Regions from separate parts of the Sphingobium sp. PNB genome, predicted to be linked through region 1. Evidence: riboswitches for the same ligand, from Rfam matches in the RefSeq annotation. Region 1 holds a riboswitch; each other region holds the start of a gene.

What was found. A riboswitch is a leader RNA that binds a small molecule or an ion and turns the genes downstream of it on or off. The one in region 1 is predicted to bind cobalamin.
Region 2: linked by a shared signal. The riboswitch ahead of K7W03_RS17810 (DUF1636 domain-containing protein) and the one ahead of K7W03_RS13675 (cobalamin biosynthesis protein CobG) in region 1 are both predicted to bind cobalamin.
Region 3: linked by a shared signal. The riboswitch ahead of K7W03_RS01675 (TonB-dependent receptor plug domain-containing protein) and the one ahead of K7W03_RS13675 (cobalamin biosynthesis protein CobG) in region 1 are both predicted to bind cobalamin.

The regions. Positions count from the first base shown of each region.
Region 1 is NZ_JAINEZ010000036.1:28,579-31,821, reverse strand. Features, by position in the region: gene K7W03_RS13680 (precorrin-8X methylmutase) at 1-118, opposite strand, end outside; gene K7W03_RS13675 (cobalamin biosynthesis protein CobG) at 118-1,182, opposite strand; cobalamin riboswitch at 1,355-1,576, opposite strand; gene bluB (5,6-dimethylbenzimidazole synthase) at 1,649-2,257, opposite strand; gene cobO (cob(I)yrinic acid a,c-diamide adenosyltransferase) at 2,275-2,880, opposite strand; gene cobN (cobaltochelatase subunit CobN) at 2,877-3,243, opposite strand, start outside.
Region 2 is NZ_JAINEZ010000057.1:9,397-12,639, forward strand. Features, by position in the region: gene K7W03_RS17800 (histidine phosphatase family protein) at 1-63, opposite strand, end outside; gene cobT (nicotinate-nucleotide--dimethylbenzimidazole phosphoribosyltransferase) at 60-1,076, opposite strand; gene K7W03_RS17810 (DUF1636 domain-containing protein) at 1,073-1,480, opposite strand; cobalamin riboswitch at 1,672-1,862, opposite strand; gene K7W03_RS17815 (MgtC/SapB family protein) at 2,197-2,709, shown strand; gene K7W03_RS17820 (sterol desaturase family protein) at 3,030-3,243, shown strand, end outside.
Region 3 is NZ_JAINEZ010000003.1:26,159-29,401, forward strand. Features, by position in the region: gene K7W03_RS01665 (molybdenum cofactor guanylyltransferase) at 1-533, opposite strand, end outside; gene K7W03_RS01670 (threonine/serine dehydratase) at 533-1,516, opposite strand; cobalamin riboswitch at 1,602-1,817, shown strand; gene K7W03_RS01675 (TonB-dependent receptor plug domain-containing protein) at 1,987-3,243, shown strand, end outside.

The DNA.
Region 1 (3,243 bases):
TGCGGACGGCGATGCGTTCCTCCTCGGGCGAGAAGCGGGCAAGGTCGGCTTCGGCGCGAATGGTGCGGAAGGACTGCCGGTAGATGGCGGCTCCGTCGGTTTCGTAGCTGTGGGGCATCAGGGCCTTCCGAAAAGGGCGAGGATTTGTCGGGCGGTCAGGCCGGTCGTTTCCGGCGGCGATCCGGCGCGGGCGTTGCGGGACAGGTCGAAGCGGCCCTGCCGGCCGGTGAGGACCAGCCCTGCGGGCCTTTGGCGGGCGCAGCCCTTGGCGCAGCCGGACACATGCAGCGACCCTTCGACAAGGGGCGCGAGCCGGGTGGCGAGGCCGCGGGTCTCGACGCTTGCCTGCGGGCATGCGGGCGCGCCGGGGCAGGCGTCGACGCGGAGCAGGCCGTCAGGGGAGGCGTGCTCCGCCCTGTCTGCGCCGCCCTCCAGGATCAAACCGCGCCATGGGGTGAGGCGCAGGGCCGTGACATGCGGTTCCCCGGCCAGCGCGATAAGGCTGTCGGCGTCAAGCTGACCGAAGGGAATGCCGTGGAAAGGCCCCGATGCCTCCGCCAGCAATTGGGACAGCGGGCGGGACGGCGCGGGCGCGATGTCGGCAGCGGTCGGCAGCGGGGCTTCGTGCCGGGCCGCGCGGCCCGATGCGCCCCCGCCCGTGGCAAGGAACCAGCGGGCAAGCGCAATCAGGTCGCGCGCCGCCGTTTCGACGCTGGTGTGCGATCCCAGCGGACGCCCCTCCACCCGCAGCAGCAGCCTGCCCGCCTCGCTGCGCTCGAACCGGAAATCGGCGGGGACGGCGGCAAGACAGGGGGCTGGCCCGGCATCTATGGCGATCCCGATCTTGGAAGGAAGCTGGGGCAGCTCATCGATGTGGGCGATCAGGCTGAGCGCGACGCTTTCCGTGTCATCCCCGGGCGATGAATCGGGAGCGAGCAGGAAATTGCGGCGCGCTTCGCGGGCCGGATCGTGATCTGCAAGGCCCAGGGCGACAAGGTGCCGGAGCAGCGGGCCATGGCCTTGTTCCGTCACGCCGCGAAGCTGGAGCGCGGCCCGGTTGGTGAGGTCGACAAGGCCATTGCCGTGAAGACGTGCGGCTTCGGCAAGGCCGATGGCCTGGGGGACGGTCAGACGGCCCAGCGGTGGACGGACCCGCACCAGCAGCCCGTCGCCCGCCATCATCGGGCGCCATGCCGTCGGGCACCAGCCGCGAATGGCGGCGGACGATGCGCTTTGCGCGTCTGGCAACGGACCTTACCTCCCACGTCGCAACGACGGCCGGAGGGTTCACCCCCAACCGCATTTCGTCGCCCGTGCGGAGAACCGAGCCGTGACCATCCCCTGGACCATGGCTAGAGCGACCTTTGCGTTCGGCAGGTCTCCTGGCTTGCGGGTCGTCGCTTCGGCACGGGCCTTCCCGGATCGCTCCAGTGGCTGGCCGTTCCCCGGGGGGAACCGCACGTCCTTGCCTTGCTCGCCGCTCACAGTTGCAGGGACAGCCACGGATTAGGGAGTCTCCTCCCGCACCGCGTTCCCATTTAAGCCCCTTCGGGGCACCGACGCGATCGATGGAGCGGGCGGAACCCGCTCCAAAAACGCTCATAGGCCGGGCGGAAAGGAAAGGGAAGAGGCCTTCGGACGGGAATCGTCAGCGCGTGACAATGGTGGAATGCCAGTCTGTGCGATGTTCCCAGCCGCGCCTCTCCAGTTCCGGCGTCGCCTCCTCGCTCACCGGATAGCCCAGGCACAGCAGGCCGAGGCAGCGCCAGTTTTCCGGAATGGCGAGCAGGGCGTCTACGGTCGGGCGGTCGAGGATCGAAACCCAGCCCATGCCGATGCCGCGCGTGCGGGCAGCCAGCCAGAGGGTGTGGATCGCCATCACGCAGCTATAGCGGCGCGCCTCCGGCATGGTGATCGCGCCCAGCCTGTGGCCGGTTTCCGTGCCTTCGTCGCAATAGACCGCGAAAAGCACCGGCGCTTCGCGCAGGCCGTGCAATTTCAGGCTTCGGTACAGCCTGTCTTCCTCCCCCCGATAGATACTGCCCGCCTCGATCACCTGCGCGTCGACATGGGCGGCAAGATCCTCGCGCAAGGCGGGCGTTTCGATCCGGACGAAACGCCAGGGCTGCGAAAGCCCGACAGAGGGCGCGCTATGGGCGAGGGCAAGGAGCCGTTCGACCTCGCTCTCGTCCAGCGGATCGGTGAGGAAATGGCGCACGTCGCGGCGCAGGTGCACCAGTTCCTCGAAGGCGGCGATGTCGAAGGCGGTGTGTGTCAGAATTCGATTCCCGGCTGGGCCTTCACGCCGCTGCGGAAGGGATGTTTGACGAGGGTCATTTCAGTGACGAGATCGGCCGCCTCTATCAGCGCCTCGGGCGCGTTGCGGCCTGTGACGATGACATGCTTCATTTCGCCCCTGGCGGTCACGGCCTCCAGCACCTCTTCGACCGGAAGATAGTCGTAGCGCAGGACGATGTTGAGTTCATCGGCAAGGACCATGTCATAGGCCGGATCGGCGATCATGCGTTTCACCTCATCCCATGCTTCGCGTGCAAGGGCAATGTCCCGCGTCCGGTCCTGCGTGTTCCAGGTGAAGCCTTCGCCCATCGGCTTGAATTCGACATTGTCGGGGAATGCATCGAACACCCGTTTTTCTCCGGTGGTCATCGCGCCCTTCACGAACTGCACGACGCCCACCTTCCTGCCATGGCCGATGGCGCGGACCACCATGCCGAGCGCGGCGGTCGTCTTGCCCTTGCCCTTGCCGGTGTGGACGATCAGCAGGCCCTTTTCCTGCGTCTTGGTCGCCATGATCCTGTCATGGGCGGCCTGTTTCTTCTTCATCTTTTCGGCATGCTGTTCGGGCGTGCGTTCGATCATTGCGGGGCATCCTTGAGTTGGGAGAGAAGCATGGCGGCGCTGTTCGACCGGGGTTTCCAAAGGGCGCGGTCCAGCGCTTCGTGGAGGCGGGCGGCGGTCTCCCGCAGGGCGGCCGGATTGGCTTCCGCCATGAAGGCGCGAACCGCCTCATCCTCGATGAAGGCGGCGTGGACCGCGTCGAAATGATGGTCCTTCACCGCATGGGTGGTCGCGGCGAAGGCGAAGAGATAGTCGACGGAGGCCGCGATCTCGAACGCGCCCTTGTAGCCGTGGCGCATCATGCCCGCGATCCATTTGGGGTTGGCGACGCGGGCGCGGACGATGCGGCCGATCTCGTCCTCCAGCGTGCGGATGACGGGACGT
Region 2 (3,243 bases), on a different contig from region 1:
GAGCAACCGTCCGGCAAGCTGCGGTGCGCCATGGCGCATCAGGTGGAGGGGAAAGGCGTTCATAGCGCACCTGCCACCGCCGCTTCGGCAAAGGTCGCCATGCCGCCATGCGCTGCCAGAGCGGAACGCACGATCTGCGCCGCGACCGCCGCGCCGCTTCCTTCGCCCAGCCGCATGTCGAGCCGCAGCAACGGCTCCAGCGCCAGAGCGGCCAGCAGGCGTTCATGCCCCGCTTCCGCCGACATATGGGCGGCCATGCAGTGCCCGACGATCGCCGGATTGTCCTTCGCCAGCGGCGCGACCGCCGCGCAGCCGATGAACCCGTCCAGCATCACCGGCACGCGCAGCATCCGCGCCGCCAGCACCGCGCCGGCCAGCGCCGCGATCTCTCGCCCGCCCAGCCGGCGCAACGTTTCGAAGGCATCGGCGCAACGCGCCCCGTGCAAGGCGAGCGCCCGCGCCACAGCTTCGGCCTTGCGCGCCAGCCCGTCGCCATCCACGCCTGTCCCGCGTCCCACCCAATGGGCCGCAGCAGCCCCAAAGGCCTGCGCGCAGAGCGCCGCCGCCGGCGTGCTGTTGGCAATGCCCATCTCGCCCAGCAGCAGCAGGTCCAGTCCCGGTTCCACCGCCACCGCCCCCGCATTGATCGCGCTCAGGCAATCCGCCTCGCTCATGGCCGCCGCGACGCAGATGTCGTCCGTCGGCCTTTCCAGATCGAGCGCGACGACGGCCAGCTCCGCCCCGCAGGCTTGGGCCAGCGCATTGATCGCCGCGCCGCCATGACGGAAATTCGCCACCATCTGGGCGGTGACCTCGGCCGGGAAGGCGCTGACCCCGCGCGCGGCCACGCCATGATTGCCGGCGAAGATCGCGGCGCGGATGCGCTCCGCCCGGGGGCGTTCCCGCCCCTGCCAACCCGCCATGAAAAGCGCGATCTCCTCCAGCCGCCCAAGCGAACCGGCCGGCTTCGTCAGCACCCGCTGCCGCGCCGCCGCGGATTCGGTGGCGCCTGCATCCGGGGCGGGAAGGTCGGCCAGCGCGGCGGCAAAGGCCGCGCGGTCGTCGAACCGGATCATGAACAGACGAAGCCTTCGGGCGGCGTCCGGACGATGAAATGCCCCTTCACCCCCTGGGGCCAGTCCGCATAGCGCACCACGCCCTCGTCACTTTGGGCATGGCGCAGGGCATAATCCAGGATCGCGCGCGCGGCTTCCTCATCCGGCGTGAAGTCGCCCAGCACATAGCCGATCTTGCCCGTTCCGCGCACATGTACCGTGCAATGGCGCTGACAGGCGAAGAGGCAGGGCATGTCCTGAACAGCGACGGACGCATAAGCGGGATCGCCTTCGCGTACCCTGTGCAGCGCCTCTGCCAGCAAGGCGCCGCCCCGCCGTCCGGCAGCATCCTCCCGCTGTTCCGCCGAAAGGCGGCAGGTCGAACAGACGACGACCGAAGTCCCCGGCCCCACGGCCCGCAGCATCAGCGATCGCTCCGCAAATCAGTCATTCCACATCCTCCCGCCCGACGGCATGTGCCCCGACGGGAACCGGGCAAGGGAGGACGGTCCGGCACCAGGCAGGCGACAGGCCTTCCCCCGCACGGTCCAACCGGCAAGGCGATGGCTGTCGTTCAGCGAGGGAACCCCCGTTCGGCCGGCACACCCTGTCCGGTCGAAGAACGACGGCGTCAGGCAGGTCTCCTGGCTCGCGGGTCGATGCTTTCCGGCCGCCTTCTCGGACCTTCATGGCCCAATGGCGCGATGGCCGGATGGCTCGCCGCTTACAGTTGCAGGGGCAGCGCGGGCGTTCCACCCGACTTCCCTTTTCATCCCCTTGCGGGGAACCTGTCGCACCAGCGCTGATAAAGCCGCCTTCGTCCAATCGCAAGGGTGGAAAAAACAAAGCCGGCCCAGCCCGCTCCAATGGCGCGACTTCCCCTCGGCCGGGCAATGGCAAAGCTTCTCTTCACCTGCGTGAACTGCTATTATCGGGCGATAGGGAGAGGGCCATGGCGATTCTGACGCGATGGATGGACTGGTTCTGCCGCCTGTTCGCATGCACGGCTGAAAACGACATGCGGGTCAACGACCTGATCGCGCACCTCCGTTCCGACATCACCGAACGCTGAGCGGCAGGCGCGAAGCCGCTTTCCCATTCGGCCGCATTCACGGGAACGGGCGCGCCTCTCGCGGGTATTATGGCTATGTTGGCCAACGACCTCGGCACCACGCTCGTCCGCCTTTTTCTCGCGACCCTGCTGGGGCTCGCCCTGGGGTTCGAGCGCGAACGCAACGGCCATGATGCGGGCCTGCGCACCCACGGGCTGGTATCGCTGAGTTCGGCCATGCTGACCCTGTCCGCCCTGGAACTGGCGGAGGTCCACAAGGACAGCGACCCGATCCGCGTCGTTCAGGGCCTTGCCCAGGCCATTGGCTTCATCGCGGGCGGCCTGATCTTCGTGCGCGGCGGAGATGTGCGCAACATGACCACGGCGGCAAGCCTGTGGATGGCCGCTGCCGTCGGGATCACGGCGGGCGCCGGCCAATATGTCCTCGTGCTGGCAGGGTCGCTGATCGCGCTGCTCCTGCTTTCCCTGCTGCTCATATTCGAAAAGCATATCGGTCCGCGCGAGAGCGGATCGGACGATCCGGACGCCGATTCCATGACCATGCCCAACCGGCGCGGGTCCGCCCCGGAGCGCGAAAACTGAAAGCCGGCAAGATGCGTTGAAACGAGCAGCCGGAAATCGCCCGCCCACGGTCCGTCGTCCCTTCGCCCTAACGGATCGTCATTCCGGAAACTGCGCCGTCATCTGTGCGGATCGGAATAGCCGGCGCATGATTCACCGCCGCCGGGTTGGAAAGGCATAGGCAGCATCTATGGGGCATATACCTTAATCGCATCTGGCGCGTTGGGCGCGTCTTCCCGATGCTGAAACGACATGAAGTTCAATGAACTGCGAACATCATTTTCGTCGCCTGGCGAGGCGGACACGCCCGCAGGGACGAGGCAGCATCTCGAGGTCAGCATATGGACGGCGTTCGCGTAGGCAAGAGAGTGATAGGCGCGCAGGCGCCCGTCATCATCGGGTGGGAAAATATAGGCCGGGTGGAAGGCGGACCGCTCAAGCAGTTCATCTTCACCTGGTTCCAGCCCACGGCGCTGTTCGCGCTCATCGCCTTCTGGTATTATGCGCCCAATTCCATCGCCAAGGCGTCCACCGCCATCGGGATCGGCATCGGTT
Region 3 (3,243 bases), on a different contig from region 1:
CGACCCGGCCGGGTGAGTCTCTCCAGATCCTCCGGCCGGTTGATGTTGGGCAGCACGAACTCCGGCCGCTCCACGATCCGCGCGCCCACCCGCTCCAGCCAGCCACGGATCGACCGGTTATTCTCCTCCGCCAGATGCGCGTCCAGCTCGCCAGCCAGCGAAGCAGGCCAGAAGCCGATCAGCTGCTGCCCCTTGAGGATGGCGGCTCCCTGTCCGATCAACGCCTCCGCCAGCCCGTCCGGATAGGCGGGCACGTCGCATCCGGTCGTCAGCACCGCGTCATAACCCTGCGCCCGCGCATGATGCAGCGCCGCGTTCAGGCCCCCAAGCGGCCCCATGTCCGCAGCCGGCCGATCCGCCAGCCCGATCATCCCCTCCACCTGCCGGCCGCAGACCGCCACGGTTTCGACCTGCCGCCCCAGCGCCGCCACCGCATGCTCCAGCAGGCTGCGCCCATCCAGCATCGCCCGCGCCTTGTCGCTGCCGAACCGGCTGGACCGCCCGCCGGCCAGAACCGCCCCCATCAGCCGCATCATGCGCCGCCCGCGATGATCCGGGCATAGCTGTCGGGATCGACATTGCTGCCGGAGATCACCACGACGCTCGCCCCCTCGGCATCCGGAGCCAGCCCGGCCAGCATCGCCGCCAGCGACGCGGCCCCGCCCGGCTCCACCACCAGCTTGAGCGCCGAAAAGGCAAAGCGCATCGCGTCGCGCACCTGATCGTCGCTCACCGCAAGGCCGCCCGACAGATAGGCCCGGTTGATGGGAAAGGTCAGCGCCCCCGGCGCGGGAGACAGCAGGGCGTCGCAGATCGACCGCGCATCGGGCGATACGCTTTCCCGCACGCCGCTCGCCAGCGAGCGCGCCGTATCGTCGAACGCTTCCGGCTCCACCGCCAGGATCGCCACGCCGGGCTGGCGCGCCTTCACGGCGGTCGCGATTCCCGACACCATGCCGCCGCCGCCGCAATTGACGAGGATCTGGCCGATCTCCGCCCCTGCTTCGGCGGCCTGTTCCATGATCTCCAGCCCGATCGTCCCCTGGCCGGCCATGATGAAGGGATCGTCGAAGGACGGCACCAGCACCGCGCCCCGTTCGTTCGCCAGCCTCGTGGCGATTTCCTCCCGGCTTTGGGTGAAGCGGTCATAGGGCACGACATCGGCGCCCAGCGCCCGCGTATTCGCCGTCTTGATCGCGGGCGCGTCGGCCGGCATCACGATCGTCGCCGCCATGCCCAGCAACCGCGCCGCAAGGGCCACGCCCTGCGCATGATTGCCCGAAGACCAGGCGACGACCCCCGCCTTTCGCTCCGCCGCGCCCAGGCGGGCCAGCCGGTTGTAGGCGCCGCGGAACTTGAACGATCCGCTGTGCTGCGCGCCTTCGAACTTCACCAGCACGCGCCGGCCGCAGCGGGCGTTGAGCGCCGCATTTTCCAGCAGCGGCGTGCGGATGGCGGCAGGGGCGATGACCCGCGCCGCATCCTCGACATCGGCGGGGCTGATGGCGAACGGCATGCAATCTCCTTCCATGGCTGCCTCTTGGCATGGCCGCCGCTTTCCCTTATGGCGCGGGACGCGGGCGGGGCAATGCCTTCGCGCGCAAAAAGAAGATCGCGCCGGTGCCCCGAAGGGGGCTGAAAACGGGAATGCGGTGCGGACGGGAAACCGTCCTATTCCGCGGCTGTCCCTGCAACTGTAAGCGGTGAGCGCGATGCACTTCGGCCCAGGGGCCGGCCACTGGACGCAAGTCCGGGAAGGCGTGCATCGCCGCATTGACCCGCGAGCCAGGAGACCTGCCGGCGCATGGTCGCTCTTGCCTTGGTCCAGGGTATGGCCATGGCACGGTGTTCTCCGTCTGAGCGACGAAGCGGCGCAGGGCCGCATCGGTGCGGGGGGAGGGCGCGAGCGCCGGCCATTTCCCCCGTCCGGCCGCGCGAGCGGACGCCCTGAGCCATGTTGCACCGGCGCTCTGGGGGAATATAGACATGTTGAGGATTTCCATTTCCATCGCCGCCTTGCTCGCGGCCGCTCCCGCCCTGGCGGAGGATGAGATCATCGTCACCGCGCTGGGCATCGAACAGCCGCGCGACGAGGTCGGCCAGGCGGTCACGGTCATCGACGCCGACACCATCCGCACCCGCCAGAGCGTCAGCGTCGTCGACCTGCTGGCCACCACGCCGGGGGTGCGCTTCAACCGCAGCGGCAGCCTTGGCGGCGTGACCGGGGTTTCGTTGCGCGGGGCGGAAACGACGCAGACGCTGGTGCTGATCGACGGGGTCAAGGTCAACGACACCAGCGGCATCGGCGACATGTACGACTTCGGCAATCTGCTGACCGGCAATATCCGGCGAATCGAAATTTTGAGGGGGTCCAACTCCATCGCCTATGGCAGCCAGGCCATAGGCGGCGTCGTCAACATCATGACCGGCACGCCTGCCGCCGGTTTCGCGGGCAATGCCTCGGTCGATTACGGTTACAGCAATACGCTGAACGCCAAGGCGGATGTTTCGGGCGGCAGCGGCATCGCTTCGGGCGGCGTCGGCATCGCCTATTTCAACACCGACGGCATTTCCTCCGCCGCCAGCGGCACGGAAAAGGACGGGTATGAGAATATCGCCGCCAATGCCAAGCTCAAGCTGGCCTTTACCGATACGCTCAGCCTCGACCTGCGCGGCTATTATATCCATGCCGATCTGGATACCGACAACGGCGTGGTGGACAGCACCGCCGACAGCTCGAAATCCGATCAATATGTCGGCTATGCCGGTCTGAACCTGTCGCTGTTCGACGGCAGGCTCACCAGCCGGGCGGCCGTGACCTGGTTCCGCATGGACCGCGACTATACATCCGCATTCGGCCCTTATGGCTATTCGGGCACCAATCTGCGCTTCGAATATGAGGGCGTCTATCAGCCGGTCGATCAGGCGAAGATGGTCTTCGGCTATGAACATGAACGGCCCGACTATGACTTCTCCGGCTTCGGCTCGACCGAAAGCCACCGGGCCGATATGGACAGCGTCTATGCGCTGGCCATCGTGAAGCCGGTCGCCGGCCTGTCGCTGACCGCCGGCGCGCGGCATGACGATCACAGCCAGTTCGGCGGCGCGACCACCTTCGGCGCCAATGCGAACTACACGCCCAACGCCGGCGCGACCAACATCCGCATGAGCTATGGGGAGGGGTTCAAGGCCCCCTCGCTCTACCAGCTTTACGGCGCCGACGTCGGCAATGCGGGCCTGCGC